Regions from separate parts of the Bacillus sp. m3-13 genome, predicted to be linked through region 3. Evidence: riboswitches for the same ligand, from Rfam matches in the RefSeq annotation. Region 3 holds a riboswitch; each other region holds the start of a gene.
What was found. A riboswitch is a leader RNA that binds a small molecule or an ion and turns the genes downstream of it on or off. The one in region 3 is predicted to bind S-adenosylmethionine.
Positions count from the first base shown of each region.

Region 1: linked by a shared signal. The riboswitch ahead of M313_RS0109895 (sugar ABC transporter substrate-binding protein) and the one ahead of M313_RS0115920 (LLM class flavin-dependent oxidoreductase) in region 3 are both predicted to bind S-adenosylmethionine.
Region 2: linked by a shared signal. The riboswitch ahead of mtnW (2,3-diketo-5-methylthiopentyl-1-phosphate enolase) and the one ahead of M313_RS0115920 (LLM class flavin-dependent oxidoreductase) in region 3 are both predicted to bind S-adenosylmethionine.
Region 4: linked by a shared signal. The riboswitch ahead of M313_RS0105460 (O-acetylhomoserine aminocarboxypropyltransferase/cysteine synthase family protein) and the one ahead of M313_RS0115920 (LLM class flavin-dependent oxidoreductase) in region 3 are both predicted to bind S-adenosylmethionine.

Region 1 covers NZ_ACPC01000018.1:116,379-124,570, reverse strand. Annotated here, with positions in the region: gene M313_RS0109900 (sugar ABC transporter ATP-binding protein) at 1-1,398, opposite strand, end outside; gene M313_RS0109895 (sugar ABC transporter substrate-binding protein) at 1,459-2,571, opposite strand; SAM riboswitch class I at 2,673-2,778, opposite strand; gene M313_RS0109890 (glycoside hydrolase family 13 protein) at 3,519-5,189, opposite strand; gene M313_RS0109885 (hypothetical protein) at 5,417-6,664, shown strand; gene efp (elongation factor P) at 7,077-7,634, opposite strand; gene M313_RS0109870 (M24 family metallopeptidase) at 7,729-8,192, opposite strand, start outside.
Region 2 covers NZ_ACPC01000012.1:100,996-109,187, reverse strand. Annotated here, with positions in the region: gene mtnD (acireductone dioxygenase) at 1-156, opposite strand, end outside; gene M313_RS0105370 (methylthioribulose 1-phosphate dehydratase) at 357-995, opposite strand; gene M313_RS0105365 (2-hydroxy-3-keto-5-methylthiopentenyl-1-phosphate phosphatase) at 992-1,657, opposite strand; partial or broken gene mtnW (2,3-diketo-5-methylthiopentyl-1-phosphate enolase) at 1,654-2,901, opposite strand; SAM riboswitch class I at 2,977-3,082, opposite strand; gene M313_RS0105355 (pyridoxal phosphate-dependent aminotransferase) at 3,169-4,341, opposite strand; gene M313_RS0105350 (carbon-nitrogen family hydrolase) at 4,440-5,222, shown strand; gene ftsY (signal recognition particle-docking protein FtsY) at 5,631-6,629, opposite strand; gene smc (chromosome segregation protein SMC) at 6,649-8,192, opposite strand, start outside.
Region 3 covers NZ_ACPC01000022.1:74,874-83,065, reverse strand. Annotated here, with positions in the region: gene M313_RS0115955 (DNA topoisomerase III) at 1-1,321, shown strand, start outside; gene M313_RS0115950 (PRK06851 family protein) at 1,642-2,739, shown strand; gene M313_RS0115945 (endonuclease/exonuclease/phosphatase family protein) at 2,816-3,610, opposite strand; gene M313_RS0115940 (PTS transporter subunit IIBC) at 3,617-5,260, opposite strand; gene M313_RS0115935 (hypothetical protein) at 5,540-5,896, shown strand; gene M313_RS26670 (hypothetical protein) at 5,913-6,035, shown strand; SAM riboswitch class I at 6,782-6,893, shown strand; gene M313_RS0115920 (LLM class flavin-dependent oxidoreductase) at 6,982-8,034, shown strand; gene M313_RS0115915 (ATP-grasp domain-containing protein) at 8,087-8,192, shown strand, end outside.
Region 4 covers NZ_ACPC01000012.1:124,112-132,303, forward strand. Annotated here, with positions in the region: gene M313_RS0105445 (polysaccharide deacetylase family protein) at 1-599, shown strand, start outside; gene M313_RS0105455 (ATP-dependent Clp protease ATP-binding subunit) at 1,410-3,542, opposite strand; SAM riboswitch class I at 3,864-3,977, shown strand; gene M313_RS0105460 (O-acetylhomoserine aminocarboxypropyltransferase/cysteine synthase family protein) at 4,049-5,368, shown strand; gene metX (homoserine O-acetyltransferase MetX) at 5,385-6,467, shown strand; gene M313_RS22785 (homoserine dehydrogenase) at 6,455-7,660, shown strand; gene M313_RS0105475 (YkvI family membrane protein) at 7,742-8,192, shown strand, end outside.

The sequences.
Region 1 (8,192 bases), on a different contig from region 3:
ACCGGCGATTTCTGATAGCTCAGATGATGCGTACAGGATGGCCTTGCCGCGTTTTGCGAGGGCGGTAATCAGTTCGAAAATGTCACGTTTTGCCCCAACATCGACCCCTTTTGTCGGTTCATCAAAAATGTAGATATCAGCTTCTGACACAAGCCATTTTCCAATGGCAATCTTTTGCTGATTTCCGCCTGAAAGGGTGTGGACGCTTGTGTCAGGTGATGGTGTTTTAATGCCTAATGTTTGGATAAGCTCTTGCGATTTATTTTTCTGCGCTTTTTTATCAAGGAAATGCAGTGCCTTCGTGAATGCATGAAGATTAGCGGAAACCAAATTTGTTTGCACTGATTCGTGGAGTATGAGCCCCTCTTTTCTCCGCTCTTCTGGAATAAAGGCAAGCCCATTTTGTACAGCTACATTAGGACTTTTTACTTTGACCGTACTTCCTTTGATTTTAATAGTCCCCGAGGTTTTGGAGGAACCTCCGAAGAGCGCCTTGCACAACTCCGTTTTTCCTGCTCCAACTAAACCAGCTACCCCCACTACTTCTCCAGCTTTTACGTGGAGACTTACATCTTTCACTATAGTATTGTCTCTTAGTCCTTCTACTTCCAGCAAGGTCTTACCTATAGTTGGATTGTGTTCTGGAAACTGCTGCTCTAGTTTCTGACCGAGCATCCACTCGACTATCCTTTCTGAAGTAAGGTTTGCCACTTTGTCCCTCTTAACTACTTGGCCATTTCTCATAATCGTTATTTCATCACAGATCTCGACAATTTCAGGAATTCGGTGGGAAATGAAGATGATCCCTACTCCTTCCTCTTTCAATTTGTTGATGACGGAAAACAGTTTTTCTGTCTCCCTGTTGCTAAGGGGCGCTGTTGGTTCATCTAAAATCAAAAACTTACAATCTGTTGAAATGGCTCTTGCCAGGAGAACCATCTGCTTCTCTGCTAATGTCAGCGAGCTTACTAGACGCTTGGTTGAGATATTGCTATTTAATTTCTCTAATTGTGAGGCTGCTTTCTTATGTACATTTCTCCAATGGATCCACTGCTTGCTACCGGAGTTTTGCACCGTCTCTTGTAGCATGATGTTCTCCGCTACCGTCAGAGTTGGAATCAACGCCGAATCCACTTCCTGATAAACGATTTGCACACCGGCCTTTTGGGAGTCTGTTGGTTTCGAAATAGAAAGTTGCTTTCCTCCGAGATTGATTTCCCCGGTAAAATGAACGTACGTTCCAGCCAGCACTTTCATCAATGTCGATTTCCCCGCTCCATTGGCGCCGATTAATGCATGCACACTACCGGGTTTGGCGGTAAATGTCACCTTGTCCAAAGCTTTCACTCCAGGAAACTCAATGGATATGTCTTTCATTTCAAGTATAGTGTTTGTCATTCTGCTCCCCCTCTCTTCAAAAATATAAACACTCCCTCCTTATGAAGAGAGTGCCGTCTATTATTTTTTGTAATGCTCTTTCAATGTGTTCATCCACTCTTCTAAGAATGCGTCAGATTCTCCCCAGCCTTCCACGACCTTTGAAAGGTTGCCCATGTTTACCGCTTCGCTTGATTGTTGTAGATCTTCTTGAGAGATCAAAGAAGCTTCTAAGTCATAAGTTTGCGGCGTTTCTTCCCCTGCAAGCTTTTTAGCAAGTAGACGTAGGTTTACCGCACCGATTAACTTCGGGTCCACAGCAGCTGTATACTCCCAAGGGCTTCCTTCTGTACTGATTTCCTGAAGGTCCGCATTGGAAACATCTATTCCGTAAATCTTGATTTCTTCACGACCTGCTTCTTTCAACGCACGAGCCGCTCCGACTGCGAATGCATCCCATGTAGCAAAGATAGCATCAATGCTTCCTTTAGGATGCTTGTTCAACATTGCCGCAACCGCGTTCTGGGTTTGAACGGATGTATCTGCCGCCGCAACGCCAAAACGTTCCACTTCGTTCAGGCCAGGATTATTTTCTAACGTTTCTTTATACACATTGTTACGTCGAACCATCGGCGGGAAACCGTCTACCCACAGGTACACCACATTCGCTTCCCCGTTGAAATCGTTGACGAGTTGATCAAGTGCTAATTTTGCCAGCTCCTCATCATCTTGAGAAGTTAGCGTCACTCCTTCAATGTTTGCAAGATCTCCATTGGAATCGAATGTCACCACTTCTTTGCCGCTGTCGACAAGCTGTTGGACACCTTCCACAGTTGCCGCATCATCACCGTGTGATATGATCACTCCGTCATAATCTTGGTTAACCGTCTGATTGATTGCATCATGGAATTTCGCACTGTCACCATTTGCAGTAAATACATCCACTGTAAATCCTATGGACTCCCCTTCCTCTTTCGCTCCAGCTAAAAATTGCGCCGTATGATCATCCCCGCCGATTTTACGGATAACCTTAATTTTCGCACCTTCTCCATCTGCAAAAATCTCTGGTACGTTCTCAATCGGCCCAGTCGGCTTACTGCTCGCTGCAGAATCGCCCCCTCCACTGCAACCAGTCAATAATAAAGTCGCTGTTGTTAATACCACAATTCCTTTTTTAATAAAGTTCTTTTTCATTTCTATACTCCCCTTTTTGCTTTATTGCTTTAATAAAATAAAAAACCTCTCTAAGAAAAGAGAGGTTTGAGCGCTAATTGAAAACAAAAAGACTTGTCCCTCTCTTATCTTTCAAAACATCACTGTTTTGCAGGATTTAGCACCAATTCCAAACGGAACGGTTGCTGGGCGTCATAGGGCCAGTCCCTCTGCCACTCTTGATAAGAGATCGAAATATTTAGTTTATTAAAAGAATTAAGTATTACTTTACCGCCTTAAAGGAGAAGTGTCAATGACTTTTTTTAAGAAAAGTAAAAATTTATGGTTGGTAGTTTAAAGTGTGGTCCACCTCGCCTTCATAGGGTCGATGAGGACCTCTCTTATGCCTTTCCCCCCAAACTGGCGTCTTCATAAGTGCGATGAGGACCTTTCCCCGGTCTTTCTCGCCAAACTGGCGTCTTCATAAGTGCGATGAAGACCTCTCTCGGGCCTTTCTCGCCAAACTGCCGTCTTCATAAGTGCGATGAAGGCCTGTCTCAAGCCTTTCTCGCCAAACTGACGTCTTCATAAGTGCGATGAGGACCTCTCTCCGGCCTTTCTCTCCAAACTGACGTCTTCATAACTGCGATGAAGACACCTCTCCGGCCTTTCTCTCCAAACTGACGTCTTCATAACTGCGATGAAGACACCTCTCCGGCCTTTCTCTCCAAACTGACGTCTTCATAACTGCGATGAAGACACCTCTCCTGCCTTTTTCTCCAAACTAACGTCTTCATAAGTGCGATGAAGACCTGTCTCAAGTCTTTCTCACCAAACTGACGTCCTCATAAGTGCGATGAGGACCTCTTTCATTAGATCTTATCAAATCAGAGGTCTTCATCATCGCCGCCTAGCAGATTCGTTGCCTCTACCGCCACAAAAAAAGAAAAAGCCCCACCCAAAATGGTGAGACTTTCCCAAGCAATATCTTACTTCGCTACCACATAAACACGAGTTTCATAAGGCTTCAACGTCAATTCAGACACAGCTTCATGCTTAGCAACCTCATAGTTTTGAAGACGAAGGTCAGCTGAAACTACCTCAAGATCTTCAAGCTCTACTGTGACTTCTTCTTCACTCAAGTTACATAATACTATAGCTACCTTGTTATCAAGTGTTCGAGTGTAACCGTAAACTTGTGTGTCATCTTCAAGAATCAGATTGTATTCGCCATAAACAAATACTTCCTCTTCTTTACGGATTTTGATCATTTCACGGTAGAAGCTTAATACGGAATTCGGGTCATTCCATTGCTTTTCCACATTGATCGTTTTGTAGTTTTCATTTACGCCCATCCAAGGGGTACCTGTAGAGAATCCACCGTTTAGTTCATCGTTCCATTGCATTGGAGTACGGGAGTTGTCACGGCCTTTTGCCCAGATGATTTCCATCACTTTTTGAGCATGCTCTTCGCCTTTAGCACTCTCAATGTCATAAAGGTTTTTCATGCCAACATCATCGTAATCGTTAATGCTGTCAAACTTCACATTCGTCATACCAAGTTCTTGACCTTGGTATATGAATGGAGTTCCTTGCATCAAGAAATACAATGCACCAAGGGATTTCGCACTTTCTACTAGGTACTCTTTGTCATTTCCCCATGTAGAAACAGAACGTGCTTGGTCATGGTTTTCAAGGAATAATGCATTCCAGCCATTTCCTTCCAATCCTTTTTGCCATTTCGTTAATGTTTTTTTCAGTTGAAGAAGGTCTACGCCGCCTTCTGTTCCTTTTTCCCAAAGTCCAAGATGTTCAAATTGGAAGATCATGTTGAACTTACCGTTCTCTTCGCCAACCCACTCATCTGCTTGGTTCAGCTTGACGCCATTTGCTTCCCCGACAGTCATGATGTCATAGCGCGCAAACGTTTGCTCTTTCAATTCCTCGAGATGCTTTTGAATTCCTTCCACATTCATCATGTAGTCAAAAGATGGAACATAATCTAGGCCTTTTGGATTTGGCAAGTCTGGGAATCCAGGCTCTTTTTTAATATGAGAAATTGCATCCACACGGAATCCGTCAATTCCTTTATCCAACCACCAGTTAATCATATCGTACAATGCAAAGCGAACATCTTTATTTTCCCAGTTCAAATCAGGCTGCTCTGTTGCGAAGATATGCATGTAATACTGGCCAGTCTTCTCATCCAACTTCCAAGCTGGACCATTGAAAATACTTTCCCAGTTGTTCGGCTCCTTGCCGTCTTTTCCATCTTCCCAAATATACCAATCGCGCTTTGGGTTATCCTTAGAAGACGCAGACTCAATGAACCACTCATGCTGATCAGAAGTGTGGTTGATAACTAAATCAATGATAAGCTTCATGTCGCGGTTATGCACTTCTTCCAGTAACTCATCGAAATCCGCCATGTTCCCGAAGTCTTCCATGATGTCCTGATAATCACTGATATCATAGCCATTATCAACATTTGGAGACTTATACATTGGACAAATCCAAATAACATCTATACCCATATCTTTTAAATAATCTAGTTTAGAAATAACTCCTCGTAAATCACCAATACCGTCCCCATTGGAATCCATGAAACTTCTAGGATATACCTGATAGGCAACTGCTTCTTTCCACCATATCTTTTTCAATCTTGATACACTCCCTTTATTAACGACGCTCTTTGCTATGATAACGGTTGCATGATTGCGTAACCGTTTGCACAAATCTACAAAAAAAATATCACTTGGAATAATTCCACTACTTTACTATACCATCTTTTTCACTAATTTCAACTTAAATTCTGATTTTGTTTTATTCATGAAATGATGGTAGCTGGTAACACTAATGGGTAGGAATATTTTAGGAGGATTTTACCATGAAATATTTATTGATTTGTTTATTGGCTGCATCCGTTGTTTTCGCTCCTTTATCTAACTATGCGGCAACTACGGAACAACCAAAAGCAGCTTTTACAAGATACCAATCTTTATGGTTGTTTGACGGTACGAAAGAAGTCTCCTTACATGAGAATATTGAAGTAGGAAAATTCAGTTGGGCACATGACGGTAAATGGCTTGTTTATGAAGCCAAGCAGGTGGATTCACAATCAGAATCAGAAGAATTTTACATCTGGTTATATAATACCGAAACGATGAGTTCTAGCAAGCTAAAGATTGCTGGACATGATCCACAGTGGAATCCCGCGGATCATTCTTTTGCATTCCTGACTGGCTCCATACTTTGCGTGGTGGAGCTCGCTTCCGGTACTCCAATCATTCATCAGCTTACAGGTGGTGTGTCTAATTTCACTTGGGATGCAGAAGGTGTTAACTTAATTGCATCTGCTAGTGCGGCTTTGTTTCCTGATGGTTGGAGCCACCCAAGACTTTACGAAGTTCATTGGGGTGTGGAGAAGGAATCTCATGAGATGGATGTTAAAGTTACACCGCTTCACACGATTGGATCTCCACTTAAGTATGAAGATATCTCGATCCTCTCAGTGGATGTGGAAAGCTTCTCCTGGTCACATGACGGAAAAAGTTTGGCAATGGTGGTGGCGCCGACAGCATCGTGGTCTGCTGACAGCAATATGCTTAGCGTCTATGTAAAAGAGAACAAGCTTTTTATACCGCTTGGGGAAGTCCTTCTTGATGCCGATTGGATTAAGTGGGCGCCGACAAAGCCTCTTCTTGCCTCTATTCAGGGAGGTGGCCGGATGACCAGTGGCGGAGTTAAAAATAAGGTCCTGACGACAAGCACCATTATCCCAAATTATAAAAAGGTTCATACACCAAAAGGGTTTGCAGATGTGGATTTTGATTGGGTAGATGATGAGAGGATTGTTGTGGCGCGTGGGAGAGAAACCAGTGACAGTCCTGATAAATTTAAGTCGTCATTGTATATGGTGGATTTGAAGGAAAAAGAGGCAGTCAAAATTGTGGAAACGCCTGAGGGTTACTCCGATGGTGAGCCTGTGGTGTTGGAACATGGTTCTGGTTTGCGGTTGTCTTGGGTCCGGGTAGATGCGGATGACAGAAAGCATATTTGGATGAGTAAGGTGGATGGATCTGACGGTCGGAAGGTTGTGGAGAATGTGTTTGATTTGGTTTGGTTTGGGGAGTGAGATTGGCGGGAGGTTCTATTGGACGGTTTGCGGGGATTAGTACGTGGTTTGGGCCTTGAGAGGGCTTCTCTTTTACCGTTTTGTTGAATTTGCTTGCTGTTCGGGCCTTGAGAGAGCTTTTCTTTGCCCGTTTTGTTGAATTTGCTTGCTGTTCGGGCCTTGAGAGTGCTTCTCTTTGACCCTTTTTGTGAATCTGCTCCCTGTTTCGTCGTTGATATTCCTTTTATTTCCTTCTATTAGACATTTCAACCAGATTTCACTACCGTTCGGGCAAATAGATTCCTTATATTGGTAAACAGAACACTCAACCACCAATCGCACACCCATTCACACCTCCGCCCTCCCACCAACACCAAAAAAGGAGAAGTTCCCCCAACCAACAAGGGACCTTCTCCTTTTTAAAAAAATCAAATTAAGCTCTAGAAACGTAAGAAGAGTCAGTTGTATTGATAATCAATACGTCACCTTCGTTTACGAAGAATGGTACGTTAACTGTTACGCCAGTTTCCATAACCGCTGGCTTAGATCCGCCGGAAGCTGTGTCGCCTTTGATTCCTGGCTCTGTTTCCGCTACTTTTAGTTCTACTGTATTTGGAAGCTCGACTCCAAGCGTCTCGCTATGGTACATCATGATAGCTACTTCCATGTTTTCTTTTAAGAATTTCAATTCGTATTCAATTTGAGCAGATGGAAGTTCCAACTGGTCATAGGACTCATTGTCCATGAATACGTGCATGTCGCCGTTTGCGTAAAGATATTGCATTTTGCGGTTGTCGATTTGTGCTTTTGCTACTTTTTCACCAGCACGGAACGTTTTTTCTTGGATGGCACCATTACGTAGGTTACGTAATTTGGAACGTACGAAGGCTGCTCCTTTTCCTGGCTTTACGTGTTGGAAATCCATTACGCGCCAAATGCCGTTGTCTACTTCGATTGTTAAACCTGTACGAAAATCGTTTACTGAAATCATTTATTAGTTCCTCCTAAAGCTATGTAAAATAATGCCCTACACGTATTGTATCCTTGAGTACCTTACTCTAGTCTACACGACGCTAGATACATTTTTACAATATAATAAGTTCTTTTGTAGAGAAGGAAAGTGTTTCGTTACCTGTTTCTGTAACGATGGTATCGTCTTCAATACGCACTCCGCCTAATCCAGCAACATAAATACCAGGTTCTACTGTTACAATCATTCCCGGTTCTAAAACAGTTTCTGATTTAACAGATAGAGATGGCCCTTCATGCACTTCCATTCCAAGTCCGTGACCTGTGGAATGTCCGAAGTACTCTCCATAGCCTTTTTCTGTAATGTAATCACGCGTCAGTGCATCAGCTTCACGGCCTGTAATGCCTGCCTTGATTCCTCTCATGCCTCGTAACTGTGCTTCCAATACAGTATCATAGATCGTTTTCAGCTCATCGCTTGGCTCTCCCACAGCAAGTGTTCTTGTAATGTCGGAGTTATAGCCTTTATAATAAGCTCCAAAATCAAGCGTTACAAACTCACCGTTTTCAATCACTTTAT
Region 2 (8,192 bases), on a different contig from region 3:
GTTCTCAGCAGTCAAAGAAAAGTTTTCCTGTAGATGTTGAGGGAGTTTTGCAATATCCCAATTTTCGTAGATTACTTCATTATCATTCAGGAAGCTTTCTACCTGTTCTTTCCCACTGATTCTTTCATCTGTTTCGTGTAATCTGATTTCTGCCATGTTATATTCCTCCTTATTTTATATCACTATTAACACCGCTGTTGATTTCCGTACCGGGCTTCGCTTTCCGCGGGGCGTGTGCTTGAGCCTCCTCGCTCCGCTGTGGGGTCTCAAGCTACCGCTACCTCCCGCCGGAGTCTTCGCCCGTTCCTCCAATCAACAGCTAGGGAAACTATTGAAATAACTTTTCTATATAAGATTTAAATAGATATTTTTGGTTGAACCAAGTTTTTTACACTTAATAATTTCAAATGATAGGAGAATAGAAATTCCCAGGCCTCTAGGTGTTTTTTCGCCTCAAAGGCGTTCCTTCCCCAAACGGTAATTCCATGATTCCTAATCAGAACAGCGCCAGCATCTCCATCTATATATTGAGAAAATTCATCTGCCAAAGCTGGAATGTCTGCATGGTTTCTTATGATTGGGATGCTTACTTCCGCATCTTCTTCCCATATACCAAATGCTTTGATGATTTCCTGTCCTTTAAATCTAATCTCGCCGTAGTCACCATATAGCTCAGAGATGACATTGTTATCAACGGTATGAACATGCAAGGAACAACCTGCGTTCGTCTTCCGGTAAACTTCGAGGTGTAGCAATGTTTCTGCAGAAGGCTTCAAGGTAGTGCTTTCGACCGCGTTCCCAAGTTCATCCACAAGCAGAAAATCTTCTGAGGTTATCTTTCTTTTATCCTTGCCGCTTGAGGAAACCAAGAATTGCAACGGGGTATTTGATACTTTAATAGAAAGGTTTCCACTGGTGCCAAAGAACCAATCCCGAGAAGCCAACTCCTCCTTAACCTCAGAAAGCTCTGTCCATTTCTTTAAAAAATGACTCATGCTGTCACCTTCCGTTTTTTCAAGATATCCATCACATCATAAAACGTTTCGAACGGAGAAAAGGCAATGGAGTGCTCCTCACACTTTTTAATCAGAAAGTCCCTCGCTATCACTTGATCCGCAAGCTTTGCCGCTTCTAAATCTGTGATGGAATCGCCAATCACAATTTTATAAGTATCAGATTTGACAAGTTTTCTGATAATCGATGGCTTGCAGCAACCACAATCGTTGTCACAGTCCACATCACACTCATTAGGCCAAAGGATGTTTATGGTTTCCCCATCAAAATCAGAGCCATTGCAATAGATGTTCTCCTCTTCTATCATTCCTTCCAAAAGTGGTTCCACAAAGAAGTCAATACCGCCAGAAACAATATAAAGGGGTATTCCTTCTTCTTTTGTAAAAGCCACAAACTCATTAAAGCCTTCCCGTATCTCAGCGTGACCTAGTATATATTCAGTAATTGCTTCCTTTTTCTTAGAAGGAAGCAAGGAAAACATTTTCCCTACCCCTTCTTTGATGGAGATTTCTTGAGATAATACCTGATTTTTTATTTCGTCCCATTCTTTTGGAGCAAACTTTTTCATAATGGCAATGATATTGTCACTATTGGTGATGGTTCCATCAAAGTCACAAAAAATCATTTGTTTATTGGCATTCATGTTGTAACCTCCACACTTCCCCACTGCTTGAGGGCCACCTCTAACTCCGGATGCTTTTGTGCGTATGATGTCAATGATTCCCCAGCTTTTACCGCATCTACTGCCTGACGAAAAGCTTTTGCTCCGGCAGCCCCACCAAGCTTATGCCCGTGCACCCCGCCTCCTGCGTTGATGACCGCATCGTTGCCAAAATCCTGATAAAGTAGTGGTACGAGTCCAGGGTGTATTCCAGCTGAAGGGACAGGCAGTGTCGATTTAAACTGATTGTCTGCTACTGTCAGAGCGTCCCGGATACCGAGCGCCTGTTCCTTCGGCAATGCCACACTTCCGTAAGGAGATGGGAATAAAGAAAAGTCAGCACCTGCATAGCGTAAAAGTTTTCCTAACAACAACTCATTGGAAACGCCATAAAATTCTGATGGGGTAACCGCCCCACTAACCGCCGGATGCGCCATAATCGGAATGGATACTTCCTTGTCTTCAGCCAAACTTTGAAGTGTATCAAGCCCATAAGCAAAAACATTGAATAGCAGAAAATCAGCACCTAATTCTACCGCTTCTTTTTGCTTTATCTTTAAGCTCTAACGTACGACCTGTCAGATTAACCGCATATCTTGCACGATGTCCTGTCTCTTCCTTCACTTCCTCTAGAATCCTTTTTGCCTTCGTTAATCCTTTTTTCAAAAGGGGTAAGGTCGTTTTCAAACAATATTTCATCATCCTTGATGAAATCAACTCCCCCTAGAGCCTGTTCCTTCAACTGATCCGTTAAATAATCAAGGTCCCTGCCAATCACCCCTTTGAAAATGCTCATCACAAATGGTCTATGATGTACGCCAGTAATGGAGCGAAGCCCTTCTATTCCGAATTTCGGTCCAGGATATGCTAGCTTCAAGTCATTGCTGAACTCAAGATCAATCAACTTAATTTCCCCATCTAATGACAACTTGCCAAATACCGTGGTTAAAAATCGCCGGCAAGTCATTGCTATAATTGAAACTAGGATAAGCAATTTGGATAATGCCACGTGTCACCGTATTCCCTAAATAAGAATTCACCCTGTCATTTGACGAGAGCTCTTTCACGCTTACGACTCTGCCTTTATGCTTTCTCAATTGCTCCTGTTCAAGCTGCGGAAGTTCAGTCCAGGACCCGATGGTAAGTCCAAGTGCGATCCCTTCCGCTTTTTTTTCGAGATTCCCGTTATGATCATGAACCAAATAGGTTGCTAGAATTTCTGACATTATGTACACCCTTTCTAACGATGATAAAAAAACAAAAAACCCCTTCCATAAGAAGAGGTTAGTCTATCTAACGTCCTCTTATCTATCAGCTTTTTGCTGCAAGATTTAGCACCGTGCTTAACTGAATAAGTCGGTTGCCGGGTTTCATCGGGCTAGTCCCTCCACCTGCTCTTGATAAGATTGGATTATATATAAAATTCAAATTATCTAAATACTAAATTCTAGTTGAGATTATGCCATCATTTTGAGTTTATGTCAACAGACTATTCAGAAAATCTTTAACCCTCTGATTCGTTGAACTACTTCTTGTAATCTTTCTGTACTGGTTAATAAACCGACGCGCACATAACCTTCCCCAAAGGATCCAAAGCCAATACCAGGTGCCACCACCACATGGGCTTCTTCAAGCAGTTTGTCTGCAAACTCCTCAGATGTGTATCTTTCCGGAACTTTTAACCATGCAAAAAAAGAACCTTTTGGCGCCTTTACTTCCCAACCAATTTCCTGTAATCCATGAATAAGGATGTTTCGTCTCTCCTCATACAAATCTACCAATTCTTGAACACAGGTTTGTTTATCTAACAAGGCAGTGGCAGCCGCCTCTTGGATCGCGCCAAAAATACTGACATACATATGGTCTTGCAATAGATTGATCGCTTTGATCACACTTTCATTCCCCACTGCAAACCCCACTCGCCATCCGGCCATATTAAAAGTTTTCGACAATGTATAGATTTCAATCCCGACATCTTTCGCACCAGGAGTTTGTAAGAAGCTAAGTGGTTTTTTTCCATCAAATCCGATTGCACCATATGCAAAATCATGAACCACGCAAATATCGTGCTCATTTGCAAGGTCTACCGTTTCTTTAAAAAATACAGAATTCGCTACAGCCCCTGTCGGATTATTGGGGTAATTGAGGAACATAAGCTTAGCCGCTTTTAAGACTTCCGGATTGATATCTTCATAGTTTGGTAAAAAATGATATACTTCTTTTAAAGGCATGTATTCCATTTTCGCTCTGGCCAATGCCACACCAGACCAATAATCAGGATAACCCGGGTCTGGGACAAGCACGGTATCCCCTTCATTCAATAAACATTGGGGGATTTCTACCAGCCCAGCTTTGCCACCAAAGAGTATGGCCACTTCAGTTTCTGGATTTATGTCCACTTCATATTCTCGTTTATAAAAAGTTGCGATCGCTTCTTTAAAAAAATGATGACCCTGAAAAGGGGAATATTTATGATGATTCGGTTTTTCGGTTGCTTCCTGTAACGACTTTACAATATGTTCAGGAGTCGGTTGGTCAGGGTTTCCTTGTCCAAGATTAATAACATCATGACCTTGTGCAACAACCTTTCCCACTTTTTCAACCAATGAAGCAAAGAACTGTTTAGGCAGTGTATTTAATAATTCAGATTGTTGAAAGTGTTTCACCTTTTTCACCTACTTAAAAAATTCTTGAAATCCTAGTCACAAATCATATATTGTTAGATTCAACTTGTAAAGTATTTTTTCAACGGGGGGATAAAATTATGAAATGGAAAATAGCTTGTATTCAATTTGATGTAGCCTTTGGAGATCCCAAAGCAAATATAGAAAAAGCATGTGAACTACTGACATTGTCAGGTAAGGATCGACCAGATATCATTGTCCTTCCTGAACTTTGGTCCACAGGTTATGACCTCGAACGCCTTGATAAAATTGCAGATTCCGGCGGTTTTGTCACTACCAAATTCCTTAAATCTGCTGCAAAAGAACTTAAAACCCACATTGTGGGTGGTTCTGTCGCCAAAAAAACGAACAAAGGAATTTATAATACGATGATTACCGTCAATAAAGATGGCGAAGTTGCCGGCGAATATAGCAAATTGCACCTTTTTCGCTTGATGGACGAGCATCACTTCCTTCAGCCAGGAAAAACGGATGGGATGTTTGAGCTTGACGGAGAAACTTGTGCAGGATTCATTTGCTATGATATCCGTTTTCCTGAATGGATACGCGCGCATACTACAAAAGATGCAAAAGCGATATTTGTTGTGGCAGAGTGGCCTTTGGCTAGGGTTGATCATTGGCGTACACTTCTCATTGCGAGGGCCATTGAAAACCAGTGCTATGTCATTGCATGTAACCGTTCTGGTGCTGATCCGAAGAATGCTTTCGCAGGACACTCGATGATTATCGATCCTTGGGGAGAAATTGTGGCCGAAGCTGGCGAAACGGAAGAAATCATTACAGCTGAAATAGATTTAGATAAGGTGGCGGAAGTAAGAAAAAGAATACCAATCTTCGAAGATCGAAGACCACAATACTATTAATCTCTTTTGTTGATTGGTGAATTGCTGCTGTTCCTTTCCGCAAATGGCTTCGCTTTCCGCGGGACGGTGCTTGAGCCTCCTCACAACGCTTCAGGGGTCTCAACCTACCGTTACTCCCCCGCCTGGAGTCTTCGCCATTTGCTCCAATCCACAGCTGAAAATTGAGTAGATGTAACGTTAATGCTTATCCCGTTAACTCGGTTAGATGCTTTTTCATAGACCCTTAAATTAATGAAACCTTCTTGTTGATTGGAGTGGAAGGCGCGCAGACGCCCGCGGGAGGAAGGGACAGGGAAGACCCCGCAGGCAAACAAAGCGCCCGAAACGGAAATCAACAGGTTCCCACACTTTCTTCTCTATATAAAAGCCGCCCGTCAGAGTGGAGGGGCGGCAAGTGATGATATTTTTTTAGCTTTCTTGTGCTTCTTCTTTTTCCATCATATCTGCAAATAATCCGTACACATATTGCTCTGCATTGAACTCCTGCAAGTCTTCTGCTTTTTCCCCTAAACCGACAAACTTGACCGGAATCTTCATTTCATTTCGGATAGCAAGAACGATTCCGCCCTTTGCGGTGCCGTCAAGCTTCGTCAAAACGATTCCCGTAACATTCGTTGCTTCAGAAAAGATTTTCGCCTGGCTTAATGCATTCTGGCCTGTCGTCGCATCCAGTACTAGCAGAACTTCATGCGGTGCACCCGGAACCTCGCGCTCAATTACACGCTTCACCTTTTCCAGTTCCTTCATTAAATTGACCTTGTTTTGAAGTCGACCTGCTGTATCACATAGAAGCACGTCAACTTTACGAGCTTTAGCCGCTTGGAGTGCATCATACATAACAGCTGCAGGATCTGAACCCTCTGATTGCTTGATCACATCCACTCCAACACGTTCACCCCATACTTCAAGCTGGTCGATCGCGCCGGCACGGAATGTATCTCCCGCTGCAAGAAGAACACTCTTTCCCTCTTGCTTCAGTTTCTTAGCAATCTTTCCTATAGACGTAGTTTTCCCTACTCCGTTTACCCCTACAACCAGAACAACCGTTAAGCCGTCTTGTTGAAAGTTGATGGTCGGAGACACGTCTTCTCCTGCTTGATAGATCTCCACCAACTTTTCAGAAATGACACTTTGAACCTCGCGGGGATCTTGGATGTTGCGCCGTTTTACTTCCATTCTAAGCTCATCAATCAATTCCATCACGGTGTTAACGCCAACATCCGCTCCGATTAAGATTTCCTCCAATTCTTCGAAGAAATCTTCATCGACTTTGCGATAACGAGCGACAAGGTCATTTACTTTACCAGAGAAGGAATCACGAGTTTTCGTTAATCCTTCTCTGAATTTTTCCGTTACGGAATCTGTTTGGGTGGTAAGCTTTTCTTTCAACTTTTTAAAGAAACTCATTTTCTCATTCTCTTCCTCTCTATTTAACAAGTTCTTTGGATTCTTCTAACCGGACAGAGACCAATTTAGAGACACCGGATTCTTGCATCGTTACTCCGTAAAGGACATCACTGAATTCCATCGTTCCTTTGCGGTGGGTGATGACGATGAACTGTGTTTCTTGACTGAACTGCTTTAAATATTGGGCAAAACGGTGTACGTTGGCTTCATCAAGCGCCGCTTCCACTTCATCAAGGATGCAGAACGGCACAGGTCTCACTTTTAATATTGAGAATAACAAAGCAATTGCCGTTAAGGCTCTTTCTCCCCCTGACAAAAGACCAAGATTCTGCAGTTTTTTACCAGGAGGTTGTGCCACAATATCTACGCCAGTATTCAGCATGTCTGACGGATCTGTTAGCACAAGATCTGCCCTTCCCCCTCCAAATAAAGAGCGGAACACATCGTGAAAATGCGCACGGATATTGGTGAAGGTCGTCTCAAAGCGTTTTTTCATTTCCTCATCCATCTCACCGATAACCTGGAATAAGGTGTCTTTTGCTTCTTGAAGATCGTCCTTTTGTTCCTTAAGGAATGTATATCGCTCGCTTACTCGATCATATTCCTCTATTGCAGCGATATTGACTGTGCCAAGCTCCGCGATGGCAAGCTTGATCAGTTTCAACTTTTTACGCGCTTCTTCTAACTCCATCTCAAGTGGATAATCTGCTTTTGCCGCTTCAAAGGATAGCATATACTCTTCCCTTAAATGGTGAAGTCTATTATCTAATTCCACATCCAGGCGGTTCATTTTCACTTCTTCCGCCTTCAAGACTTCAGAAAGTTGTTTATACTGTCTTTTTAAATCTTTCAATTCAAGCTCTTCTTGTTCCACCTTTTCGTGGTAAGAAAGCCTTTCTGCACGACGTTCCGCTATAAGCTTCATAGTGGTATTTTTGTCTTGTAACTTTTCAGCCGCAGCCACTTCCAGTTTTTGTTCACCTGAAGAATTATCATTCATTTCACTTTGTAAAAGAGAAAGATCTTCTTTAATGTCGGTCAACCTTTCTGTGGCTTGTTTAAGGTCTGTTTCAATAGTATCCACTTTTTCTGATTGATTAGTAAGCTTTTCTTTTTTACCCGCATAATCAACTTTTAATTGAGTCAGCTCATTTTGTACGGTTTCTTTGTTTGCATGTTGCTCCAACCTTAAGGAGTTTAGCTCGGCAATCTCTTTGTCTAGAGCAGCAATCTGCATTCCCACCGTTTTCAATTCAACATCTAACTTTGCTTTTTTGTTGAGGGCATCCTTCATGGAAATGGTGAGCTGTTGCTTTTCATAGTCATATAAACTTAAATGTTCATTGACGTTTTTCTCTTCTAGTTCCACTTCCCGAAGTAAGCTTGCAACCTGCTGTTCTTTATATCTTAGTTCCTCGCCAGTTCCCTTAAGTTCTATAACTTGAGACTCTTTCTCTTCTATTTTCTTCTTAAGTGTCTTGACCTGATCTTCAAGCAGGGCTGTCTTATTCTCCATCTCTTCTAGTTTAGCTGAAATAGAATCAAGTTCACGACCTCGACTCA
Region 3 (8,192 bases):
TTCTGCAAAAGAGACATTATCTATCTTGCAGCGCCTATACGAGCAACATAAAATTGTTACGTATCCAAGAACGGACTCCAGATACATTTCCACTGACATGGTGGATACGATAAAAGAGCGTGTGGAAGCAATTCGTGCACACTCCTACAAGCCGATTGCGTCCAAACTGCTCACGAAACCAATCAAAGCAAACAAGTCCTTTGTCAACAATGAAAAAGTGACGGATCACCATGCGATTATCCCGACAGAGGAAGCAGTGTTGTTAAGCAAGCTATCCGACAAGGAATACAAGATTTACGACCTGATTGTGAAGCGATTCCTTGCTGTACTTTTACCGCCTTTCCTATATGAACAGACAAATATCACTGCTTCCATTGGAACAGAACAGTTTGTGGCAAAAGGAAAAACGGTCATCTCCCAAGGCTGGAAGGAAGTTTTCAGTTCTATGGAGGAACAGGAGGATGGAAGTGACAGTCTTACAGATCAGCTGTTGCCAAGCTTGAATAAAGGCGACGTTTTGAAGGTTAGGAAGATTGAACTAACTTCCGGAAAAACTAAGCCGCCTGAACCATTTAACGAGGGTACGCTGCTTTCTGCGATGGAGAACCCGGTAAAATACATGGAGCAAACCAATCAGAAGCTTGTGAAGACACTTGGTGAAACAGGCGGGATTGGCACGGTTGCCACAAGAGCGGATATTATCGAGAAACTTTTCAACAGCTTCCTTATGGAGAAGCGCGGCAAAGGTCTGCACATCACTTCTAAAGGGAAGCAGCTGCTAAACCTTGCACCAGAGGATTTAAAATCCCCAGCCTTGACCGGGGAATGGGAGCAAAAGCTTGGCATGATCGCAAAAGGAAAGCTGAAAAAAGCAGCCTTCATCAATGAAATGAAGTCTTATGCGAAACAGATTGTTCATGAAATAAAAAATACGGATCAAAAGTTCAAGCATGACAACATTACAGGTAAACGTTGCCCAGACTGCGACAAGCCGATGCTTGAAGTGAACGGGAAAAAAGGCAAGATGCTCGTTTGTCAGGACAGAGAGTGCGGTCATCGTAAAAACGTCTCCAAGGTGACAAATGCACGTTGTCCAAAATGCCGTAAGAAACTGGAGTTGCGTGGAGAAGGGGAAGGCCAGATGTTCGCATGTGTTTGCGGACACCGCGAGAAGTTAAGCACCTTCCAAGAACGCCGCAAAAACAACTCTAACCAGAAAGCGTCCAAGCGTGATGTGAATCAGTACTTGAAAAAGCAGAATAGTGATGAGCCAGTAAATACCGCACTTGCGGATGCATTGGCGAAATTGAAGTTGAAATAATGGTTTGGGCTGCACTCTATGGATGGGAGTGCGGCTCTTTTTTATGTTTGGAGTTTATTTTTCGCTCCTCTCGCCCGATATATCAAGAAAATTTGCAGGATATCGAGAAAAATCACAATATATCGAGAAAAATTCAGGATATAAAGAAATTTAACAATATATCAAGAAATTTCAAGTTTTATCAAGAAAAATTGACTTGTATCAAGAAACGGCCCTTCCCCAGCCGATCACAGCTAGGCTTTCACCCAAACAAACCCTGCCGCATAGGCTAAAAGGAATCGCAATTGGAAGATAACCTACCATTGAAAGGGTGTTAGATCTTGGCAGGGAAAATTTTAAACTATTATGCTGGTGGAAATACAGCGCGCGGATTTTATAGTCTTTATGAATCGAACATAGAAGGATTGGATCGCATTTTTATTTTAAAAGGCGGACCAGGGACGGGGAAATCATCACTCATCAAAAAGATCGGGAAAGTCTGGAACGAAAAAGGGTATGACATTGAACTGCTTCACTGTTCATCTGATACGAAGTCGGTGGACGGGGTGGTCATCCGAGCGCTCGGCATTGGTATAGTAGATGGGACGGCTCCGCATGTCATTGAACCGAAAGCTCCGGGTGCTGTTGAGGAATACGTGAACCTAGGCGAGGCGTGGGACTCCAAACTGCTTGCTGAGCAGAAAGTTGAAATACAGCACTTAGCTTCCAAAAAGAAGGCAGCCTTCCAGACTGCATACCAAACCTTCGCGAGAGCCCTGAAAATACATGACGATTGGGAAAGATATTATATTCATAATATGAACTTTGAGGCGGCAAATAAGCTGACGCAGGATCTCGTAGAGCAATTGTTCCAAGGAAAGACATTAGATAAAAAAGCAGACGTCAGACACCGTTTCCTCGGTGCGGCGACACCTGCGGGAGCAAAAGATTTCGTGCCGAACCTGACAGAAGGGCTGACACATCGTTATTTTATAAAAGGCCGTCCTGGTTCAGGGAAGTCGACTATGCTGAAAAAGCTCGCAAAAGCTTCCGAGGATAAAGGGTTTGATGTAGAAGTCTATCATTGCGGATTTGACCCATACAGTCTGGATATGATTATCTGCCGCGAGCTTGGGTTCGCTATTTTCGACAGTACTGCTCCACATGAATATTTCCCTGAGCGTGAAGGGGATTCCATCGTGGATATGTATGATATTACGATTCGTACAGGGACAGACGAGCGATATGAAAAAGAAATTGCCCTTGTAAAAGAACGCTATACGGAAGCGATGCAAGAGGCCATTGGGAAACTGGCCGAAGCAAAGAGCTGGCACGGGAGCTTAGAAGAGATCTATGTGAAGGCAATGGATTACGGGGTAGTGGATGAGTGGACAAAGAAAATCCAAGCAGAGATAGAAGCCATTGCTGCTACCAAATAACCATACAAAAAAGGTGAACAGCACCTAAATGCCGTTCACCTTTTTACATTTTCCCAGGAAATACGTCAAAACTCGACTATATTTCCAAGGTTACTTCTACCCCATAATGGTCTGATACCACTTCTCTATTTTGCCCGTTAAAGACCACTTTTGAAGAAGTGACCGAAGGAGGGGAGCTTGCCAAGATCAAATCAATTCGCAAGTCTTGTTTGTTCTCATCCCAGCCAGCAATCTTACCTTCTACCGTCACTCCTGAATCCTTTTCAGAAGCCAGCAAATACGTATCATGCAGACCAGCTGTGGAAGTCAGAAATTCATAGCCTTCCCCTTTAATATGAGCGCTATTATTGAAATCACCCAACAGGAAGTAAGGTTCAGTTCCCTTCACTTTTTCAATAAGCTGTTTCATCTGATACTTTGCAGGCTCCTCTTCATCACTCCACCAACCTAGGTGACATGTATAAAAGGACATCTCCTCACCCTGCACTTCAACCGTCACACCAACTATTTTACGTGTTTTCCAAAAGTCCGAATCCGTACTTTTAGAAACAAAGAAGGAATGTGTCTTTTTAATAGAATGGCGAGTCAAGATCGCAAGGCCTTCCTCGAACGTATCATACCCCATATGGGCGAAGTCCCAGACTAACTCGTAGTCTGACACTCCAAGCTTTTCAAGTTCCTGCTGTAAAACAAGGCCGAAGTTGTTTTGTTTAATGTTTCCTTTGACAACTTGGGCATCGATGCTTTGACTAACCTCTTGAAGAGCGATGACATCGTATGCTTGTTCCTTAATGGCTCGAGCGATATGCTGTATCTTTTCCATTTGGTTCTCTTCCTGCCAAGAGTGGCAGTTTAAGGTTAGTAGTTTCATCGTTTATTACGCTCCTAACAAGTCTTGTATATCAGATTTGATTACATCAGCTTTTGGTCCGTAGATCGCTTGTACACCGCGGTCTTTCACAATAAGTCCAAGCGCACCTTTTTCTTTCCATGCCGCTTCATTTGCAACTTTCTCTCTATCTTTTACTGTCACACGCAGACGAGTCATACATGCATCTACATCTTCAATATTTTCCGCTCCACCAAGCAAGCCGATAATCGCAGGTGCCAAAGAATCTGCTTGTACATTTGCAGCTGCACCGTTGCCAGTGCCTTCTTCTTGCTCGATATAGTTTCCGTTACGTCCCGGAGTAGGGAAATTGAATTTCTTAATCATGAAGTTCGCTACCGCAAAGTTCAATCCGAAGAATACTAGACATGCAATCACAAAGTTCACTAGATCTAACCATAAGCCGGCTTTTACAATCATCGGTGTACGAGTAAGCAACTCAATTACCCCGAATGCATGAACACGAATATCAATAATATCAACAATAGCGAAAGCTAGTCCTGTCATAATCGCATAGATTACATATAACACAGGAGCAGCAAACATAAACATAAATTCGATTGGCTCTGTAACACCAGTCAAGAATACTGCAAGACCTGCAGATAAGAACATAGACTTGTACTTTTTACGCTTATCTTTGTCCACATTGCGGTACATCGCATAAGCAATACCAATCAATGCTGCACAAGAGAGAATCATTTGTCCTACTTTAAAACGAGCAGGCACCACTTCGCGTAGAAGCGCTTCATAAGACTCTGTGTCACCAGCTGCAAGGAAGTTGTTAAGATCGGCAATCCAAGCTAACCATAATGGATCTTGTCCTGCTACAACAGAACCAGCGCTGCCGCCAGTTAGAATTGTATAAGTCCCGCCAAGTGACGTGTAGTTCATTGGCACCGTTAACATATGATGCAATCCGAAAGGCAATAATAGACGCTCTAATGCACCGAAAATGAATGGTGCAACGATTGGCGCGCTGTCTCTAGAAGAAGCGATCCAAACACCGAAATCGTTTAACAATCCTTGAATGAACGGCCAAACAACACTCAATACGATACCAGCGATAACAGATCCACCAATTACAACGAATGGTACGAAGCGTTTACCGTTAAAGAATGATAAGGAATCTGGTAATTTACTATAGTTGTAAAATTTATTGAAAAGGTTAGCACCAAGGAAACCAGCAATGATACCAACGAATACTCCCATGTTTAACGCTGGTGCACCTAATACAGTAGTAAAGTAGTCACCAACAACTAGTTCTTGTCCAAAAAGAGTGGTAAATGTAGCTTCAGGGTCTGCCACCATATCGTTGTTAACCCCAAAGATTGCACCAGTGATACGGTTGATAAGAACGAATGCAATCAGTGCAGCGAAAGCTCCTCCTGCACGTTCTTTCGCCCACGATCCACCAATGGCAACCGCAAATAATACATGCAGGTTGGTGATGATTCCCCAACCAATATCTTCCATCACTCTTGCAATCGTTTGCACAAGAGCTAAGTCTCCGCCAGTCATCCCGACCAACTTACCAAGAGAAATCATAATACCAGCAGCAGGCATAACCGCAACCACTACCAGCAAAGCTTTACCGAATTTCTGCCAGAAATCAAAAGACAAAAAGTTCTTCATTTTTTAACAGCCTTCTTTCTATAAAAGTTCTATTTTTTGTTGAAAACGAATTCATTTTAGTGTAAAACAATGCACATCTAGTGCAACCGTTTGCATTTTCCTATTGTATGGGATGTGGGTGAACAATGCAAGCAGAAAATATTATTTTAATAAATTTTTAACAAACTATAACAAGATGTAAGAAAAAATAGAAGAATGCAACTTTTGTTGGAAGTATATACAGGTTCCGTGAAAACGAGTACACTGTTTCCGTAATGTATGAAGAAAAGGAGACTTGATATGAAAAAGTGGATTTTCTCTATGATACTTGTTTTAGTAATGGTGCTATCTGCCTGCACAGAGGAAGCGAACAATGTGGACACTGCCGATTCCAAACAAGTTCCTGCTGACCAGAGCGGGGAAACGGTAACCGTCCTTATGAATATACAAATGGAAATGATTCAGACCATCCGCAAGCATCTCGAGCCTGTAACATCCTATGAAATGTCAGCAGGTGAAGGAGATCTTGAAGCAGCCGTTGAGGCTAGTAATCGTATTGCCAACGAACTTCGTGGAATTGAGATTCCGAAGAACTTGGATGATGATCTTAGCGCGGATATGAAGGATTCCATCGAGTTGTTAGCTCTATATTTTTGAAGAACGTGCTGCAGCCTTGTCAGAAGGCTCAGATGGTGAAGAAGTGACAGCTGCATTGGATACTTTCCACCAGAAAATAGGCGAAGTCTTTGAAGAGGTAGGCTTGCATGCCCCTAACTTCGAAAAGGATGTCTATTAATAGTTTTATGCGAAACGCCTTCCTGGTATGGGGGGCGTTTTTTGGTGGGGAATTAAGGTAATGGTCGGGATGAAGACCTCAGTGGAAGGAATTCAGGCTTGGAAGTGTCTTCATAAAGTGGATGAAGACCTTAGTGGGAGGATTTCAGGCTTGGAAGTGTCTTCATAAAGTGTATGAAGACCTTAGTGGAAGGGTTTCAGGCTTGAAAGTGTCTTCATAAGGTGTATGAAGACCTCAGTGGAAGGAATTCAGGCTTGGAAGTGTCTTCATAGGGTGTATGAAGACCTTAGTGGGAGGGTTTCAGGCTTGAGAGTGTCTTCATAAGGTGTATGAAGACCTCAGTGGAAGGAATTCAGGGTTAGAAGTGTCTTCATAAGGTGGATGAAGACCTTAGTGGGAGGGTTTCAGGCTTGGAAGTGTCTTCATAAGGTGGATGAAGACCTCAGTGGAAAGAATTCAGGCTTGAGAGTGTCTTCATAGGGGGTATGAAGACCTTAGTGGGAGGGTTTCAGGCTTGAAAGTGTCTTGATAAAGTGTATGAAGACCTCAGTGGAAGGAATTCAAGCTCAGAAGTGTCTTCATTGCCGCCCACCCCCGCTCAGCCTCCCCAAATCCCCCATCATCAATTCCCCTACAAGCTAATAAGCTATAAATAACACCAACTTTATTTAGCTATCCGAAATACTTGTCCATTCCCAAGTTTCGTGATAGGATTAGTTTAGATAATAATAATTGAATAGTAAGTTTTCTTATCAAGAGAGGTGGAGGGACTGGCCCTGCGAAGCCCGGCAACCGTATGGTACAAACAACCGTACAGGTGCCAATTCCAGCAAGACAAACGTTCTTGGAAGATAAGTGGATGTTACGGGCTTGTACTCAAACTTCTTCTTATCGAAGGAGTTTTTTGTTTGTCTACATACACAAACATTTAAGGGGGAAGCGTGAAATGAAGTTTGGATTTTGGTTGCCGATATTCGGCGGTTGGTTGAGAAATGTAGAGGACGAACAGATGCCGCCGACTTTTGATTATGCAAAAAAAGTGATCCAACAGGCAGAACAGCTTGGTTTTGACACCACTTTAATTGCCGAGCTTTTCCTAAATGATATTAAAGGACCGAAAGAGGACTCATTGGAAGCTTGGTCGACTGCTGCAGCTTTGGCAGCCGTTACAGAAAAAATTGAAATCATGACGGCGATCCGGCCTGGTTTTCATAACCCGGCAATTGCGGCAAAAGCAACCGCAAATATCGATCATATCAGTAACGGGCGATTCACTCTCAATGTCGTCTCGGCTTGGTGGGAAGGGGAGGCTCGTCAATATGGCGGGATTTTCACTGAGCATGATGAGCGTTATGACCGCACAAAGGAGTTTATTGATGTCCTTAAAGGCTTATGGACAGAGGACTCTTTTACCTATGAGGGAAAATACTATCAGTTGAAAGACACAAAACTTCACCCTAAACCGATGCAGCGCCCAAATCCGATACTTTACGCAGGTGGCGAGAGTCCGAAAGGGAAGGAAGTTATCTCCTCACACTGTGATGCCTATGTCATGCACGGGGGCACGGTGGAGGAAGTGGCGGCGAAGATTAATGATATGAAAGAAAAGAGAGCTAAGACACCGAATCCTCCTTTTCAATCCTTTGGGATGGCTGCTTATGTCATATGCAGAGATACGGAAGAAGAAGCGGAGGCGGAACTTGCCCGGATCACAGCTGTTAAAGAATCAGATGCGTATGCTGGATTTAAGGACTTCACAAGCAAATCACAGCTTGAACAACAAATACAACTGCAGGACTACTCTGTATCGAATAGGGGATTGCGTCCAAATTTAATAGGCACGCCAGAGCAGATTGCTACAAGAATACAAGAATTCGAGAAAGCGGGCGTGGACTTATTGCTATTACAGTTCTCCCCGCAGCTTGAAGAAATGGAGCGCTTTGCCAAAAAGGTGATGCCACTTGTAAAGTCGAGGACAGAAGAGCTTGCCCAATCATAAAAACCAAGCAGAGAATACACTAGCATATATGCATAAAATGGAGGCAAACATCGTGAAAAAAATCTACATTATCCATGAAAATAAAGAGTGGACAACACATTTAACTAATAGATTGGAAGAGTTGGGATTGCCATATGAAGAATGGCATTTAGACGAAG
Region 4 (8,192 bases), on a different contig from region 3:
AGGAAAAAGTCATAGCCCTCACTTTGGATGCATGCGGCGGTGAAAATGGAAGCGGATATGATGAAGAGTTAATAACCTTCCTAATCGAAAACGACATTAAAGCAGATCTTTTTGTCAATGCTAGGTGGATTGATGAACAGTATGAGGCCTTTGTGGAGCTTGCAGCAAACCCCCTTTTCACCATCCAAAATCATGGTACAGAACATAAACCGCTTTCTGTAACTCCCCGGAGTGCATGGGGAATTTCAAGTACTTCTTCTCAAGAAGAAATAGTGGAAGAAATAATGGAAAATCAAATGAAAATATTTGGGATTACAGGAGAAATCCCGCAATATTTTCGCTCGGGAACGGCATTTTATGATGACACAGCCGTCCAAATTGCAGAAGACTTAGGGGTTCAAGTGGTAAACTTTAATGTCATTGGGGATGGTGGCGCAACTTTTACAAATGAGGAAGTATCGCAGGAAATGCTAAAAGCACAACCAGGTTCCATCGTTATTTTACATATGAACCAACCACAAAGTGAGACTGCAGAAGGAGTTAAAGATGCAGTGCTGGCATTATTGGAACAGGGTTTTAGTTTTGTTCATTTTAAATGAATTTGATTTAGAGTAGATTACAGTTTTGTAACAAATGGGTTGGAAATCACATATTGAGAAGACAGAGGGTCACGATAAGGGTGGGAGGTTAGTATCGTGGCTTGTATGTTTCATGTGGTTATTTTCCATTGTGTTTCTTTTTAATGTTTCGGCGTGTCAATCGAAAAACCAAGGTGGAGAACGCCAATTCCATCATGAATGAAAAAAATTATCCAAAAGGAAATAGTGGATGGCATTATAGATCCGGATAATGAATGGAGGGAAACGTTTAGTTTGTTGACCCTTCAAGGCTTCGCAAGGTACAATTTGATATTTATCGGGAACGCAGGGCATTCAAAAATGAAGTTTTATATTCCTGAATTCAAAAGCAGGGGTTTTCGTTTTTACAGAAGAGGCCTGGGACTGGACCTGAACAGAGAGCTTGATATATAGGTATAGGTAAAACACAAAAAGAAATATTAGTTAGTAGCCGCTGTTCCTTTCCGCAAATGGCTGCGCTTTCCACGGGGCGACCTTGAGCCTCCTCACTTCGTTGCGGGGTCTCAACATTGCCGCTACTCCCCCGTAGGAGTCTCCGCCATTTGCTCCAATCCACAGCTAGAAATTACGTTAAAGAAACGTTATTGGTACATCAGTAACCGTCGGATAGGTTGCTTATTTGACTAAGGTGAATGAAGTAACCTTGTTGATTGGAGTGGAAGGCGCGCAGACGCCCGCAGGCAAGCGAAGCGCCTGGAACGGAAATCAACAGTATAATATACTTTCATATTATTAAAAAAGACTGCCCGGATTTGGACAGTCTTTTTTAGGTTATTTACCGTTTACGACAATTTGGTCATCTGTTACATCTACTTTGATATTCGTAAAAGTATCGCCATCCAATAGTAGGTCTGTGATTGGATCTTCGATATGCTCTTGGATAATTCTGCGTAATGGTCTTGCACCGAATGCAGGGTTATATCCAAGCTCTATCAATTTCTCTTTTGCTGCATCTGAAATAATTAGTTTGCAATCACGTTCTTGTCTCAGCATTTCAGCTAATTCGTCGATCATAATATCCACAATCGCCAATAAGTGATCTTTTTGTAACTGGGAGAACTCGATGATACTATCAAAACGGTTTAAAAATTCAGGTTTGAAGTAATTGGATAAGCTTTCGATAACGGATCCCGTTTGAGGCAAGTTCTGTTTTTCAAAGCCTACGGAGATTTTCTTATCCATCACACCTGCATTACTTGTCATGATGATAACCGTATCTTTGAAACTTACGGTTCTTCCTTGACTGTCCGTAAGCCTTCCATCTTCCATCACTTGCAAGAACAGATGGAGAACGTCCGGATGAGCTTTTTCCATCTCATCCAGCAAAATAATGCTGTAAGGGTTTCTTCTCACTTTTTCTGTTAGTTGTCCCGCTTCTTCGTGCCCGACATAGCCAGGAGGGGAACCGATTAGCTTGGAAACTGCGTGCTTCTCCATATATTCACTCATATCAAAGCGGATATAAGCATCTTTCGTTCCAAAGAGCTCTTCAGCCAGTGATTTGGTCAATTCGGTTTTTCCTACCCCTGTAGGACCAACGAATAAGAAAGCACCGATTGGACGCTCTTTTCTTTTCAAGCCAGCACGGCTTCTACGGATTGCTTTTGTAATTTTGTTAACAGCTTCTTCTTGACCAATGACTTTTTGGTTCAGGTTTGTTGCAAGGTTTTTAAGCTTTGCCTGTTCATCCGCCTGCAGTTTACCAACTGGTATTCCTGACATCTCTTCCATGATGAGTTGAATGTCTTCCAATGTCACCTGACCACGCACAGCATCCGTTTGATCGTTGGAATTTCTTTTTTCTTCAAGCTCTTCCTCTTCGTCTCTTAATTTGGCAGCAGTTTCGTAATCCTCCTTCGATAATGCGGCCTTTTTTTCTTCCTCAATTTGAGTCAGACGAGCATCAATCTGCTCCAAGTCAATCGTATTTAGCGTTAGATTTTTTCTAGAACCTGCTTCATCTAAAAGATCGATTGCTTTGTCTGGTAGGAAACGATCTTGAATGTAGCGGTGTGATAATTCTACGCATGCCTTAATGGCATCTTCAGAATAAGAAACTTGGTGATATTCCTCATATTTTGATTGAATACCTTTGATGATTTTTAATGCCTCATCCGTAGAAGGCTCTTTCACGGTTACCGGCTGAAAACGGCGTTCAAGTGCGGCATCCTTTTCAATTTGACGGTATTCTTTTAAAGTCGTTGCCCCGACCAATTGGAGTTCGCCACGTGCCAATGCAGGTTTTAAAATGTTACCAGCATCCATAGAACCTTCTGCAGATCCGGCACCAACTATAAGGTGAAGTTCATCTACGAATAATATGACGTTCTTTCTTTTTTGTAGTTCTGCAATTACTAGTTTAAGGCGTTCTTCAAATTGACCGCGAATACCTGTGTTTGCGACAAGGGAGGCTACATCAAGCAAATAAATTTCCTTGTTTTTTAATTTGGAAGGGACATCGCCTTCAACAATTTTCAAAGCTAGTCCTTCCACGATGGCAGTTTTACCTACACCTGGTTCCCCGATCAAAACAGGGTTGTTTTTATTTCTTCTATTTAGAATTTCAATTACACGTTTAATTTCTTTATCACGGCCAATAACAGGATCAATAAGCCCTGTTTTGGCAATGTTGGTTATATTTTTACCTAGCTCTTCAAGAATGCTTCCACCTTTTTTGCTTCCTATTGGTGGGTTTTGCGCTTTCCCGTTTATGTGGCCTTCCTCATTAGGGGAGCCATTTCCAAAAGGGAAGTCAGAGAAAAAACCGTTTGGAGTCGGTGATGTCATTTGTGCTCTTACTTCCTCAAAGCAGGAAGAGCATAAGACAAGTTGTGTCTGCTCGTTATTAGAGCGAAATTTAAATTGAATGGTTGCGTTATTTACTTCACATTTTTGACATTTCATCATTCTGCTACCTCCTCATATTGGTGTGAGATGCTCCATTGTTTTGAAAGGGAAACATGTCACCTTTGATAAAAGTTTGACTTATTTTGACCTTTGTAGGTTGTATGGATATTATACTTTGACCTTTTTTGACTTTCAAGTAGTTTGCTTTCAGGAATTTAGTGGAAGCAGAAAGTTATGTTGAAAAGTTCAGAATATTGTATTGACTTTTGTGCTTTCCAGTTGCTATAATTGCAAAAAGTTTTAGTAATAATTATTTCTCCTTAGAAATATCGTAGATTATATAACTATTATGTTTTAACGTATTAACCAACTAAATAACTCTTATCCAGAGTGACTGAGGGATCAGGCCCGATGAAGTCCGGCAACCTTCAAGAATTTAATTTCTTGAGTTGGTGCTAATTCCTGCAGGCGAAGTAGCCTGAGAGATAAGAGGAGGATTTTTAAACCTCTTCTTAGGAAGGGGTTTTTATTTTGTTGAAAATAGAAAATTGGAGGAATGTAGGATGACAAAACCAAATTATGATGTGGAAACAGTATTATTGCACGGAGGACAAACGCCAGACCCGACAACAGGTTCAAGGGCAGTCCCTATTTATCAAACAACCTCCTATGTTTTTGACAACACGGATCACGCTCAAAATCTTTTCGCGTTAAATGAATTTGGCAATATATATACAAGAATCATGAATCCGACTGTAGATGTGTTAGAAAAAAGACTGGCTCTTTTAGAAGGAGGGGCAGCTGCTGTTGCGACAAGCTCTGGAATGTCAGCAATAGCGTTTGCCATTTTAAATATTGCGCATGCTGGAGATGAAATTGTTGCAGCGGAAAATTTATATGGGGGCACCTATAATCTTTTTGCTGTAACACTGCCTAAGTATGGAATTAAGGTGAAATTCGTAGATGCAACAGACCCTGAGAATTTCCGCAATGCCATTACACCGAAAACGAAAGCGATATTCGGTGAGATTATTGGAAACCCGAGCTTACGCGTACTGGATGTAGAGGCAGTAGCAAAGGTCGCTCATGATAACTATATTCCGTTGATCATTGACAACACCTTTGCTTCCCCTTACCTTTGCAATCCTATCAAGTGGGGAGCAGACATCGTTGTTCACTCTGCCACTAAATGGATTGGCGGACATGGAACAACCATTGGCGGTGTAGTGGTGGATGGGGGGAACTTTAACTGGGACCATCCAAACTTCCCTGGATTCACAGAGCCGGATGAGAGCTACAACGGAATCAAGTATGCACAGACTTTTGGGAATCTTGCATTCGCTGTTAAGCTAAGAGTCCAACTATTAAGAGACTTTGGAGCGTGCTTAAGTCCTCAGAATGCATTCTTACTTTTACAGGGACTTGAAACCTTGCATTTACGAGTGGAAAAGCATAACGAGAATGCCTTGGAATTAGCAAAGTACCTAGAAGACCACCCTGCAGTAGAGTGGGTATCATATCCTGGACTACCAAATCACCCGGCACATACACTTGCCAGAAAATATTTGGGTAAAGGTAATGGATCCATTGTAAACTTCGGAATTGAAGGTGGGAGAGATGCAGGGAGAAAGGCGATTGACAGCATTAAACTTTGGTCCCATGTGGCAAATGTAGGGGATGCAAAATCTTTGATTATTCACCCGGCTTCCACCACACATCAGCAGCTATCTGGTGACGACTTAATCAAGTCCGGTGTAACGGAAGATCTGATTCGCTTATCTGTCGGAATTGAATCACTAAAGGATCTGAAACATGATTTAGATCAAGCACTTTTCGTTGCTACCGGAAAATCCAAACAAGCTGCAGTCAGTCAAAACATATAGAAATGAGTGGGCATTTGTGAGCTGTCAAACGGAACATACCAATAAGGTATCGATCGGAACGCTGCTTTTAGAAAACGGAAAAAAACTCCCTGATGTGGAGATAGCATATGAAAGAAAAGGAAATCCAACGGGTGAAGTGATTGTCATATGCCATGCTCTATCAGGAAATCAGGTTTCTGTCGGTTCAAAAGAAAACCCTGGTTGGTGGAATGAATTTATCGGACCTGATTTATATATCGACACGAACAGGTACCACGTTATTACGTTGAATGTTCTTGGCGGTTGTAGTGGCAGTACAGGGCCGATAAGCATAAACCCTGAGACAAATAGAAAGTACGGCGCAGCCTTTCCTGCCGTGACAATCAGAGATATAGTGCATTCTCAGTTTAAAGCTTTGCGAAAGTTAGGAATTGACCGTGTTAAGGCTATTATCGGGGGATCACTCGGTGGAATGCAGGTGCTTGAATGGGGACATTTGTATCCTAACTTCACAGAAATTCTCATTCCAATGGCGGTGACCCCTTACTTTACAGACTATGCCCTGGCATACAATTCAATTGGCCGGCATGCGATAAAATCAGATCCTCTGTGGGATAACGGAAACTATCCTGATGGGACTCTTATTAAAGGGATGGAGATAGCGAGAATGGTAGGGTTGGTCACATACCGGTCGGAAGGCTTATTTAATGACCGGTTTAACAGGGAAAGGAAAGAAGGAGTTGATATAGAATATCAGGTTGACTCCTATTTAAAATACCAAGGCCGGAAATTTTCTAAACGTTTTGATGCAAACAGCTATCTTATTCTTCTTCAGGCAATGGATCAATTTGATCTAGGGTTTGAAAGAGGAGGATGGGAAAAAGCGCTTGAGAAAGTGAAAGCAAAAGTTTGTATGCTCAGTTTTTCCGGGGATCTTCTTTACCCACCAACTTTAGCAGAGGCATTTTTTAAAGAACTAAAAAAACGCAATAAAAATGCGGCCTATGTACAAGTTGAGACTAGGTTCGGGCATGACGGGTTTCTTGTGGAATTTGAAAAATGGGGACATCATGTCAAAAACATATTAGAGAAAAAGGAAGTGACAGAATGTCTCATTTAAATATTGCCATCCTAGGGTTTGGTACAGTAGGCAAAGGCGTTCATTATTCCATTAAATCTCACCAAGCAAGGTTAGAACAGGTATTGGGGAAAAGTGTGAATGTGGTGGCAATCCTTGTGAAGAATCTAGAGAAACATGAACAATCTCGTGAGGATGGAGTTTTACTTACGACAAACTTCGAAGAAATTTTGAATATTGGGGAACTGGATGTAATAGTAGATGCTATTGTGGGCTGTGAGCCGGGACACACCTATTTAACACAGGCATTGGAAAAAGGAATTCACGTGGTGACTGCGAACAAGGAAATGTTTGCTCATCATGGAGAGGAACTTCTTGCCCTAGCCAAAAAGAATGATGTTACGGTAGGGTTTGAGGCAACAGTAGCTGGTGGTATACCTGTAATACAAACCTTGAGGCAACTTTTGCAGGTGAATCGCGTTCGAAAAGTTGAAGGGATCTTAAATGGAACGTCCAACTTTATCTTATCAAGCATGAGAAAAGATGGTCATACTTTTGAAAAAACCTTACGAGCAGCACAAGAAAACGGTTATGCAGAAGCTGATCCATCTAATGATATTGAGGGGTATGATGCCTATTACAAGGGTGTTGTATTGAGTCAGCTTATCTTTGGGGAAAAACCAGAAGAGCAGTCAACCATACGCAAGGGTATTACAGACATTACTGCAGACTATGTGGAAAGTGCGGATGAACTTGGATTACGCTTCAGGCATATTGTTACGTTATTTAAAGGACAAAAAGGGGTTCAGTGTAAGGTGGAGCCGGTGTTGATTTCTACTGAACACCCATTTTATCAGGTCGATGGAGTGCAAAATGCGGTTTCCATAGAGACTGATCTTGTTGGTAATGTTCAACTGCAAGGACCTGGAGCGGGTATGTACCCAACAGCTAGTGCTATTTTAGAAGACATTATCCAGATTAGTCGCCCTGTTAACTCAGAGCCAGCTTACGTAGTGTATCAGGAGGAAGCTGCAAACTCTTCTAAGTGGGTACTTTTTAATAAGAATAAAAAATTAGAAGTTCCTTATGATATCAAAGTTTTAGCTCGTCTATCTGATAGAGCGGCTGTCGTTGAAACAGAAGAAGTGGAAAGGATTCTTTTAGAAAACCCATTGCTGGCCTACTTTGAACTTAAAGGTAATTATCAACATAGGGTTGAAAAAGTTAACGTATAATCTAATAGCTCGTACAATTCTCTCTTCTTTCTTTCCAGCTTGTCTCATATATATGTGACAAGCTGGTTTTATTTTGGTGGAATGCTTAAGGGAGAAGAGGGTGTGGCAATCGTGAAACGCAGCTGGCTTAGTGCTTGTCAAATAGGGGCGGTGTATGTAGGCACCATTGTAGGTGCGGGTTTTGCTACAGGGAAAGAAATTGTTCAGTTTTTTACGCAATACGGGTGGATCGGATTAATTACGATACTTATGAGTGGGTTTTTATTTATTTGGCTTGGGACAAAAATGATGCTGATTTCCAAGAGGATCAAGGCAAATTCCTATAAAGAGTTTAATGAATATTTATTTGGTTTGTCTGCGGGAACGGTTGTCAATCTCTTTATGTTGGTCATTTTGATTTGTGTGGGAGCAGTCATGCTTTCGGGGGCTGGTGCAGTTTTTGAGGAACAACTCGGATGGTCATTTCAGCTCGGTTTGCTCCTAACGGTTGTACTTTCTGTCTGTGTGGTTCTTTTTGGTGTAAAAGGATTGG